Regions from separate parts of the Cryobacterium sp. TMT2-14 genome, predicted to be linked through region 1. Evidence: predicted binding sites of a transcription regulator. Region 1 holds the regulator's gene; each other region holds the start of a gene.
What was found. The regulator HrcA, encoded in region 1, represses chaperone genes, less so after heat shock. The targets are predictions, from matches to a motif close to TTNGCACTCGNNNNNNNCGAGTGCNAA.
Positions count from the first base shown of each region.

Region 2: a site for HrcA is predicted at 1,990-2,016, ahead of groES (co-chaperone GroES). Genes of this name have one in related genera too.
Region 3: a site for HrcA is predicted at 1,307-1,333, ahead of groL (chaperonin GroEL). Genes of this name have one in related genera too.

Region 1 is NZ_SOFV01000009.1:322,173-325,447, forward strand. Features, by position in the region: gene hemW (radical SAM family heme chaperone HemW) at 1-246, shown strand, start outside; gene E3O28_RS03970 (DUF4870 domain-containing protein) at 249-626, opposite strand; gene E3O28_RS03975 (DUF4870 domain-containing protein) at 663-1,109, opposite strand; gene hrcA (heat-inducible transcriptional repressor HrcA) at 1,277-2,314, shown strand; gene dnaJ (molecular chaperone DnaJ) at 2,381-3,275, shown strand, end outside.
Region 2 is NZ_SOFV01000046.1:15,234-18,508, forward strand. Features, by position in the region: gene E3O28_RS16030 (DUF4190 domain-containing protein) at 1-308, shown strand, start outside; gene E3O28_RS16035 (DUF4190 domain-containing protein) at 328-738, shown strand; gene E3O28_RS16040 (methyltransferase domain-containing protein) at 764-1,963, opposite strand; gene groES (co-chaperone GroES) at 2,091-2,387, shown strand; gene rarD (EamA family transporter RarD) at 2,459-3,275, shown strand, end outside.
Region 3 is NZ_SOFV01000007.1:72,768-76,042, forward strand. Features, by position in the region: gene E3O28_RS01780 (cold-shock protein) at 1-75, shown strand, start outside; gene E3O28_RS01785 (DUF3048 domain-containing protein) at 167-1,246, shown strand; gene groL (chaperonin GroEL) at 1,378-2,997, shown strand.

The DNA of each region.
Region 1 (3,275 bases):
TCACCGGCTGCCGGGCGGGAGACCCTCGATGCGGCCACTCAGGAGGTGGAGCGGGTGCTCTTGCTCACCCGAATCCGCGAGGGTATCCCCATCGACTCGCTCAGCCCGCTCAGGCGCCACGAGGTGGCGGGACTCATCGCCGACGAACTCATCGATGCGAAAGCAGCCCTCTTCGGTTCGATCGAACTGACCCTCAGAGGACGACTCCTGGCGGATGCCGTCGTGCGCCGCCTGCTCGCCGACTGAACTCAGTTCACGAACTTGATCGACAGCGGATACGTGTAGTACTCGCCCCGGTTTGCGGCCAAGGCGGCCATGATTCCGAACACGACCATCAGAACGGAGGCAGCCAGGAGAACGAGGTAGCCGACGAGGATGATCGTCAGGACGCCGCCGACCGCGTAGGCGATCAGGAGCGTGAGCTGGAAGTTCAGTGCGGTCGCGGTGTGTGCCCGGATGAACGGGCCGCGGTCCTTGAGCACGATGTAGCCGATCAGGGCCGGCACGAAATAGAACAGAATGCCGCCGACGTGCACGAGGGTGGCCCACAGTTTTTCGTCGGCCGGGTTCATCGGGGTGGGAGCCTGGTTCGGGTTGGCGGGCGGTGGTGGGGTGGAATTGGTCATTGGTGCTCCTTCTGAAGAAAAACCGAGTGCGCCGGGCTACTTGATCAGGCGCAGGGCGAACGGGTACCGGTAGTGGTTGCCGTCCTTCGCCTGGAGGTAGCCGAGCACCGAGAAGACAACACCGAGGATGTACAGCACCCAGGCGAGACCGCCGATGACGCCGCCGATGCCGAATGTGAGGAAGCCGATAACCGTCGCAAAAAAGTTGATCGCGAAGTAGCCGATCAGAAGCGTGATCTGAAAGTTGAGCGCTTCCTTCGCCTCGACGCTGGTCAGAGGTCCGCGGTCTTTGAAGAGCAGCCACAGCACCAGGGACGGCACGAACATGAGGATCCCGCCCAGATGTGCGAGGGACGCCCATTGGCGGTCATCCGCCTCCGTCAGGGGTGCCGACGGTCCCGGGGCGGCAGGCTGGTAGGGCGGTTGCGGCGGCCGTTGGCCCTGGTACGGATCATCGGATCCGGGACCAGTGAAATTACTCATGATCATGCCTTTCAGTGCACCGGGGAAGAGGTGCTACATGCCTAAGTTACTGCGCCCCAACATTGGGGAGCAATGGGTAAGCCCAGCCGGTCGCGGTATGATTGGCAGTCACATACCGCGAGTGCCAATCGATGCTGCACTCGCGACGCTGGGAGGAGGCGAGCGCCATGGTGTCCGATCGCAGTCTCGAAGTCCTGCGTGTGATCGTTCAGGACTATGTAGCCTCCCGCGAACCCGTCGGTTCCAAATCTATCGTCGACCGGCATTCCTTCGGGGTCTCGGCGGCCACGATCCGCAACGACATGGCCCTGCTCGAAGAGGAAGAGTTGATCGCGGCTCCGCACACCTCGTCGGGCCGCATCCCCACCGATAAGGGCTACCGCCTGTTCGTCGACCATCTCGCCGATCTGCGCCCGCTCTCGGCGGCGCAGCGCCAAGCCATCGAGACGTTCCTCGGTCAGTCGGCCGACCTTGACGAGGTGCTGGCCCGCAGCGTGCGGCTGCTCTCGCAGCTCACCCATCAGGTCGCCCTGGTGCAGTATCCGTCGCTGTCCCGCGCGAAGGTGCGCCACATCGAACTGGTGCCCCTGTCCGAGACTCGCCTCCTGTCGGTTCTGATCACGGATGCCGGACGGGTCGAGCAACGCGTCGTCGACCTGCCCCGGCCTCTGGCTGAACCCGTTCTGATCGAACTGCGCACCCGGTTGAATTCTGCTCTGGTCGGGCTGGGCATGAGCGAGGCCGCCAGCACCCTTACCGGCAGCTCTCTCACCGCCGGCTCCGGCCTCGGCCCGCTCGAGCAGCAGGAGGCGGTGGATCTGATCACCGGCACCCTGCGGGACCAGGTCGGCGCGAACAGGCAGGACCGGCTCGTGATGGCCGGCGCCGCCAACCTCGTGCGCACCGAGGAAGACTTCACCGGCAGCATTTTCCCGGTGCTCGAGGCCATCGAGGAACAGGTCGTGCTTCTGCGGCTGTTCGGCGAGATGGCCTCTGACCAGCACGGCGTGTCCGTCAGTATCGGCCGGGAGAATGCCCCGTTCGGTCTGGCCGAGACATCCGTGCTCACCAGCGGCTACTCCTCGCAGGGCGGCAACCTGGCGCGCCTCGGCGTACTCGGCCCCACTCGGATGGACTACTCGAACAACATGGCGGCCGTCCGTGCGGTCGCCCGCTACCTTTCACGCCTTCTCGGCGAGAATTGACCAGTTCCCCTCGGCCCAGAAGCCGGCGGAACACCACATTTCAGAACAGACCTAGGAGAGCCAGCTTTGGCTGACCATTACGAAGTACTCGGCGTTGCCCGCGACGCCTCGACCGACGAGATCAAGAAGGCCTACCGCAGGCTGGCCCGGCAGCTGCACCCCGACGTGAACCCGGGCGCGGATGCATCCGAGCGCTTCAAATCCGTCACGCACGCCTACGACGTGCTCAGCGACGTCAAGCAACGCGACAACTACGACCGTGGCGGCAACGGCCGCTCGGGCGGCGGCGGAGGCGCCGGTTTCGACGGCAACTTCGGCAACTTCGGCGACATTTTCGAGACCTTCTTCGGCGGCGGGGGATCCAGCCGCGGGCCTCGGTCGCGCCGTGAGCGCGGCCAGGATGCCCTGATCCGGGTCGACCTCGACCTCGATGAGATCATCTTCGGCACGCACCGGGAGCTCGAGGTCGACACGGCCATCATGTGCGCGACCTGCAGCGGCACGTGCTGCCAGCCGGGCACCGCGCCCGTCACCTGCGACATCTGCCACGGCACCGGCACCATCCAGCGCGCCGTGCGGTCGCTGCTCGGCAATGTCATGACGAGCAGCCCCTGCGGTTCCTGCCGCGGCTACGGCACGATCATCGCCACTCCCTGCGTCACCTGCCAGGGCCAGGGCCGCGTGCGAGCGCGTCGCACGGTCCCCGTCGACATCCCGGCGGGGGTCGACACGGGCCTGCGCCTGCAGATGCCCGGCAGCGGCGAGGCCGGTCCGGCCGGCGGTCCCAACGGCGACCTCTACCTTGAGATGAAGGTGCGCCACCACGACGTGTTCAGCCGTGACGGCGACGACCTGCTCTGCACCCTCGAGGTGCCGATGACGGATGCCATCCTCGGCAGATCCGCGACCGTCAAGGCGCTCGACGGCGACATCGAGGTCGAGCTCAGGCCGGGCACGCAGA
Region 2 (3,275 bases), on a different contig from region 1:
CGTATTCGTCGCCCTTCGGTGCGGTCGCCGCGAAGCAGCCGATTTTCAGCATCTTGGCGCTGGTCGCCGGCGTTATCGGCGTGCTCGGCTCGCCGATCGTGTTCCTCCCGATTGTGGGTGGCATCCTCGGACTGTTCATCCCCGCCGCCGCGGTCGTCCTGGGCTTCCTCGGTAAGTCGAAGGAGCCGCAGGCGAGGGGCTTCTGGCTGACCGGGCTGATCACGGGGTTCATCGGCGTCGGTCTGGCACTGGTCAGTATCGTGATCTGGTCTGTCTTCTTCGCCACCATCCCCAACTCGTCGTACTGAGCGGAAGATAGCAGCGGGGATGGTTGGGGAGGAACGGGACTGGTCCCGCAACGATGACTTCCGGGTCGACCTCACCCGGCCTCCGGCGCCCGCTCCGGGGGAGCTGGACTACGCGTCGACCATCACAGCCCCTACCGAATGGGTGCCGTACGTCTACACCGACAGCGAGCTGACCGCGCAGGCAGGCCAGGGCGGGCTGTCCATCGCATCGCTCGTCTTCGGGCTGCTGGGGCTGCTGATCGCGGTCTTCGGCGTCTGGGGTGCGGCGCTCTCCCTGGCCGCGGTCGTGCTGGCCGTGATGGCCCGCGTGACCGAGCGCCGTGCCGGCACCGCGTGGGCCTACGGGCTGTGGACCGGGCTGGCCGGGCTGGTCCTCGCGGTCGGGTGGGTGTCGATCGTCACACAGGTGCTGACGGTCGTGCCCGGCTGAGCCATGCTGTCCTTCGCCGCTGGCCTCAGTCGAGTGGCGGAATCCGCTCCACCAGCAGAGCCACCCGGTGGCCGGCGGCCCGGGTGAGCACGAGCGTCGCCGACTCGGGGCCCTTGAGCTTCAGTCGGGTGCGCAGGGTGGCCGGGTCGACGTCCACGCCGCGTTTCTTGATCTCGAGAGTGCCGATGCGGCGTTCTTGTAGGCCCAGCCGCAGCTTCTTCTCGTCGACCGGCAGCACCTCGAGCACCCGGAATGCGGTGGCGAAGGGCGTGCGTTGCAGGGTCTCGGAGGTGAAATACGCGATCCCCTCGCTCAGCATCGACGCGTCGAGCGACCGGGCCAGGTCCCCGATCAGACGGGCACGGATGATCGCGCCGTCCGGCTCGTACAGGTAGTCGCCCAGCACTCCCACCGGGGCATCCGTGCTGTCGTGGGGCGCGGTCAGTTCGTGGATCCCGGTCCGGCCGAGCAGCAGGGCGGAGCGACGGATGCCGGCGCGCGCCAGTGCTCCGAACCACAGCCCCATCTCCACGAGCTTGCCGTCCACGGAGACCCACTGCGACTCGGCTTCCGCGGGGATCAGCTCGCGGTCGTGGCCCGGCCCGAGCTTGACGCCGACGGGCATCCGCTCACTGAGACCGAAGACAAAATCGAGGTGCGGGGAGTAGTCCTCCGGCCGGGTCAGGCGCGAGGTGTTGGAGTGCCCGGCGGTGCGCCGGGCCGGGTCGAGCCAGGCGGCGTCGAAGCCGGCCAGGTCGACGTCTTCCGCGGACGAGTGCAGAACGCTCGCGTTCTCGAACGGAGCCAGGTTGTAGCTGGCGACGGTCGCGGTCACCTCGTCGGCGTCCACCCCCGTCACCGTGAGGTCCATGGCGGCCAGGGCCATGGCGTCGCCTCCGATGCCGCAGCCGAGGTCGACGACCCGGTTCAGGGACGCGCCCGCGAAGCGGCCGGCGTGCAGCGCCGCCACCCGCAGCCGGGTGGCCTGCTCGAGGCCGGCCTCCGTAAACAGCATGCGGCCGGCGAACTCGCCGAACTTGGGCACGGCCCTGGCTCGGAGCCGGGACTGGCTGAGCACCGCGGTGACCAGCTCGGGGCTGTGTCCGGCCTTGCGCAGTTCGCTCACCACCCGCACGACGTCGGCGGCCGCGTCGTACGGCGGCAACGAGTCCAGCAGGCGCAAACCGCCCGGCGATAACAGCTCGACGAGCTCTGAGCGTTCCATCGTGTAAACCTATCAACACGACGCATCTGGCACTCACGTTGCGTGAGTGCCAGATGCGCCCTAAACTCGTCTTGGCACTCTCGCTGTGAGTCTGCTAACTATGTCTTAGCTAAGAAAGAGGTCAACCGTGTCGGTCTCCATCAAGCCGCTCGAGGATCGCATCGTCATCAAGCAGGTCGACGCAGAGCAGACCACCGCATCAGGTCTGGTCATTCCTGACACCGCCAAGGAAAAGCCCCAGGAGGGCGAAGTTGTCGCAGTCGGCCCCGGCCGCATTGACGACAACGGCAACCGCATTCCACTCGACGTCGCCGTCGGCGACAAGGTGATCTACTCCAAGTACGGTGGAACCGAAGTCAAGTTCGGTGGTGAGGACCTCCTCGTCCTGTCGGCCCGCGACGTGCTCGCAGTCGTCGTTCGCTAGCCACACCCACGCAACGGTAGAATCCCGGATGGCCCTGGCCATCCGGGATTCGTCGTTAAGAAAGGTCCGCTGTGGCGCAAGACGCTCTTCCACCCGGGAAAATCCGCGCGGCCCGCCCGGCGCGGTCGGAGCAGAGCAAGGGACTGATCTACGCGGTCCTCGCCTACGCCCTCTGGGGCACGCTGCCGCTCTACTTTCTGCTCCTCGCGCCCAGTGGTGCCTTCGAGATCGTGGCCTGGCGGGTTCTCTTCTCCCTGGTGTTCTGCGCACTGCTGATCACGGTCACGGGCAAGTGGAAGTCCTTCCTCGCGCTGCTGCGGAGGCCTCGCATCGTGTTCACCATGGGTCTGGCCGGCCTGCTGATCTTCGTCAACTGGCAGACCTACGTCTTCGCCGCCCTCAGCGGCCACGTGGTCGAGGCAGCCCTCGGCTACTTCATCAACCCGATCGTGACCGTGTTCCTCGGCGTCATTCTGCTGCGCGAGAGGCTGCGCCTGCTGCAGTGGGTGGCCGTGGGAATCAGCCTCGGGGCCGTCGTCGTGCTCACCGTCGGCTACGGCTCGCTGCCGTGGGTGTCGCTCATCCTCGCGTTCTCGTTCGGATTCTACGGATTGATCAAGAAAAGGGTCGGCCGCGACGTCGATGCCGTCGCCGGACTCACCCTCGAAACGGTCTGGCTCGCACCCATCGCCGTGGTGCAGCTGATCGTGGTGGCCTCTGTCTCCGGTCTCACCTTCGGAAGCGTGTCCATCTGGCATACCGTGGGGCTGCTGGCAGCAGGTGTTGTGACCGCTGTGCCGCTGTTGTTCTTCGCCGCCGCGGCCCGGCGCCTGCCTCTGACATACATGGGTCTGATCCAGTACTTCGCTCCGATCCTGCAGTTCCTGG
Region 3 (3,275 bases), on a different contig from region 1:
GAGGGACAGCACGTCATCTTCGAACTGGGTACAGGAGCAAAGGGGCCCCAGGCAGAAGCGGTTCGTCCGATCTGATCCAGCGGGGGATGTTCCAGCGGTCGACCGCAGGGTCGGGTCGCTCCCAGGCATGTGTGCGCGGCAGTGCAGCCGCGTTAGGGTTTGGGGCGTGACAACGAAAATAGTGGTTCAAGCGCAGCGACGAAGTGCGGCACCGAGAATCCGGTCCATCCGGATGCTCGGGGTCGTCCTTCTGCCGCCCCTTCTGCTGGTCTCCGCATGCGCCAGTGACGCGCCGAAGCCGCCGGCAAGCTCGACCAGCACGCCCTGGAACTCCACCTTCGAGTCGGCCGCAGACCCGGCGGTCGCCCCATTGCGTGGCACGAGTGTGCCGGCCGGGAGCCTCCAGAACCCTGCCCTCTCGGTGAAGATCGACAACCACGAAGCGGCCAGGCCGCAGCTCTCTCTCGAGCGCGCCGACATCGTCTTCGAAGAACTGGTCGAGGGCGGGCTGACCCGTTATGTCGCGGTCTGGCATTCCGACGTGCCTGAACTCGTCGGGCCGGTGCGATCGATCCGACCCATGGACCCGGACATCATCGCGCCCTTCGGCGGAATCGCGGCTTATTCCGGCGGCCAACAGAAATTCATCGACCTGATGGACGCGACGGATGTCGTCAGCGCCGCTTTCGATACCGACGACACCGGCCTCTTCGCGCGTTCGGATGACCGGGAAGCCCCGCACAACGTCATCCTCCAGGCCTCAGCGCTCGTCGCGCGGAACGCCACCGTGCCGCCGCCGAACCAGCAATTTGCCTACTCCGCGACCGTGCAGGGATCGTCCGCGGCCGTCGACGGCGCGCCCGTCGCGGCGATCAACTCCACCTTCTCCACCGCCCGTTGGCCCGGCTGGACGTGGGATGCGGCCGGTGCTGCCTACCTGCGCTCGCAGGAGGGCGCACCTGACCTCGACGCCACCGGTGCGCAGCTGCGGGCGACCAACGTCCTGGTCCTGCGGGTCGCGATCGACGGCACCTACGGAGATGTTCCCACGACGACAATGATCGGTTCGGGGGAAGCCTGGGTGTCGGCCGGCGGCAAGTCCGTGCATGCGGTCTGGTCCAAGGCCGACCAGACCGCCCCCATCCGTCTCGTCGATGACTTCGGCGTGACGATTCGTCTCGCCGCCGGTAACACCTGGATCGAGCTGGTGCCGTCGGACCGAGGCACGGTTGTGCTGGTGCCGTAGCCGCGGCCGCGGCACCTTGCCGTTCACTTGCACTCTCGACCCCAGAGTGCCAGAATCTACTTGGCACTCTCTCTGTTTGAGTGCCAACCCATCACCGTTTTGGTAACGTCCGGGAGGGACGAGAAACACATATGGCAAAGATCATTGCTTTCAACGAAGAGGCCCGTCGCGGCCTTGAGCGTGGCCTGAACATCCTCGCTGACACTGTCAAGGTCACCCTCGGCCCGCGCGGACGTAACGTGGTGCTGGAAAAGAAGTGGGGCGCTCCCACGATCACCAACGATGGCGTGTCCATCGCCAAGGAGATCGAACTCGACGACCCGTACGAGAAGATCGGTGCCGAGCTCGTCAAGGAGGTCGCCAAGAAGACCGATGACGTCGCGGGCGACGGAACCACCACCGCCACCGTCCTGGCTCAGGCGCTCGTTCGTGAAGGCCTGCGCAACGTCGCGGCCGGAGCAGACCCGATCAGCCTCAAGCGTGGCATCGAGAAGGCCACGGCCGCCGTGATCGCTGAGCTCATCGCCAACGCCAAAGAGGTCGAGACCAAGGAAGAGATCGCGGCCACCGCTTCCATCTCCGCCGGTGACGCCGAAATCGGCGCCATCATCGCCGAGGCCATCGACAAGGTCGGCAAGGAGGGTGTTGTCACCGTCGAGGAGTCGAACACTCTCGGCACCGAGCTCGAGCTCACCGAGGGCATGCGCTTCGACAAGGGCTTCCTGTCCGCCTACTTCGTGACCGACCCCGACCGTCAGGAAGCGGTCTTCGAAGACCCCTACATCCTGATCGTCAACTCCAAGGTCTCCAACATCAAGGACCTGCTCCCCATCGTGGACAAGGTCATCCAGACCGGCAAGCAGCTCCTCATCATCGCCGAGGACGTCGACGGCGAGGCCTTGGCCACGCTCGTGGTGAACAAGATCCGCGGAATCTTCAAGTCGGTCGCCGTCAAGGCTCCCGGCTTCGGCGACCGTCGCAAGGCCCAGCTGCAGGACATCGCCATCCTCACCGGTGGACAGGTCATCAGCGAAGAGGTCGGTCTCAAGCTTGAGAACGTCACGCTTGACCTCCTCGGCAACGCGCGCAAGATCGTCATCACCAAGGACGAGACCACCATCGTCGAAGGCGCCGGAGACCCCGAAGCCATCGCCGGACGCGTCCAGCAGATCCGCAGCGAGATCGAAAACACCGACAGTGACTACGACCGCGAGAAGCTCCAGGAGCGTCTCGCCAAGCTCGCTGGCGGAGTCGCAGTCATCAAGGCTGGCGCCGCGACGGAGGTTGAGCTCAAGGAGCGCAAGCACCGCATCGAGGATGCCGTCCGCAACGCGAAGGCTGCCGTCGAAGAGGGCATCGTCGCCGGTGGTGGCGTTGCGCTGATCCAGGCCGGCAAGACCGCGTTCGAGAAGCTCGAGCTGGTCGGCGACGAGGCAACGGGAGCGAACATCGTCAAGGTTGCCATCGACGCTCCACTCAAGCAGATCGCCCTCAACGCCGGCATGGAGCCGGGCGTTGTCGCCGACAAGGTGCGCAACCTGCCGATCGGTTGGGGCCTCAACGCCGCGACCGGTGAGTACGTCGACATGCTCGCGGCCGGAATCAATGACCCGGTGAAGGTCACCCGTTCCGCGCTGCTGAACGCAGCGTCGATCGCCGGACTGTTCCTCACCACCGAGGCCGTAGTCGCCGACAAGCCGGAGAAGAACGCTGCTCCGGCCGGCGACCAGGGCGGTGGAATGGACTTCTAAGTCCACACCGCTTCACCGCTTCACAACACAGGGCGCCTCCGCCGGGAGGCGCCCTGTGTCGTTAATGCAGGCCTCGCTAAAACAGGCCTCGCTAAAACAGGCCTCGCTAAAACAGGCCTCGCTAAAACAGGCGTCGCTAAAACAGGCGTCGCTAAAACAGGCGTCGCTAAAACAGGCGTCGCTAAAACAGGCGTCGCTAAAACAGGCCTCACTAAAACAGGCGTCGCTAAAACAGGCGTCGGCAAAACAGATGTCGTCAAAACAGGCGTCGCCAATGC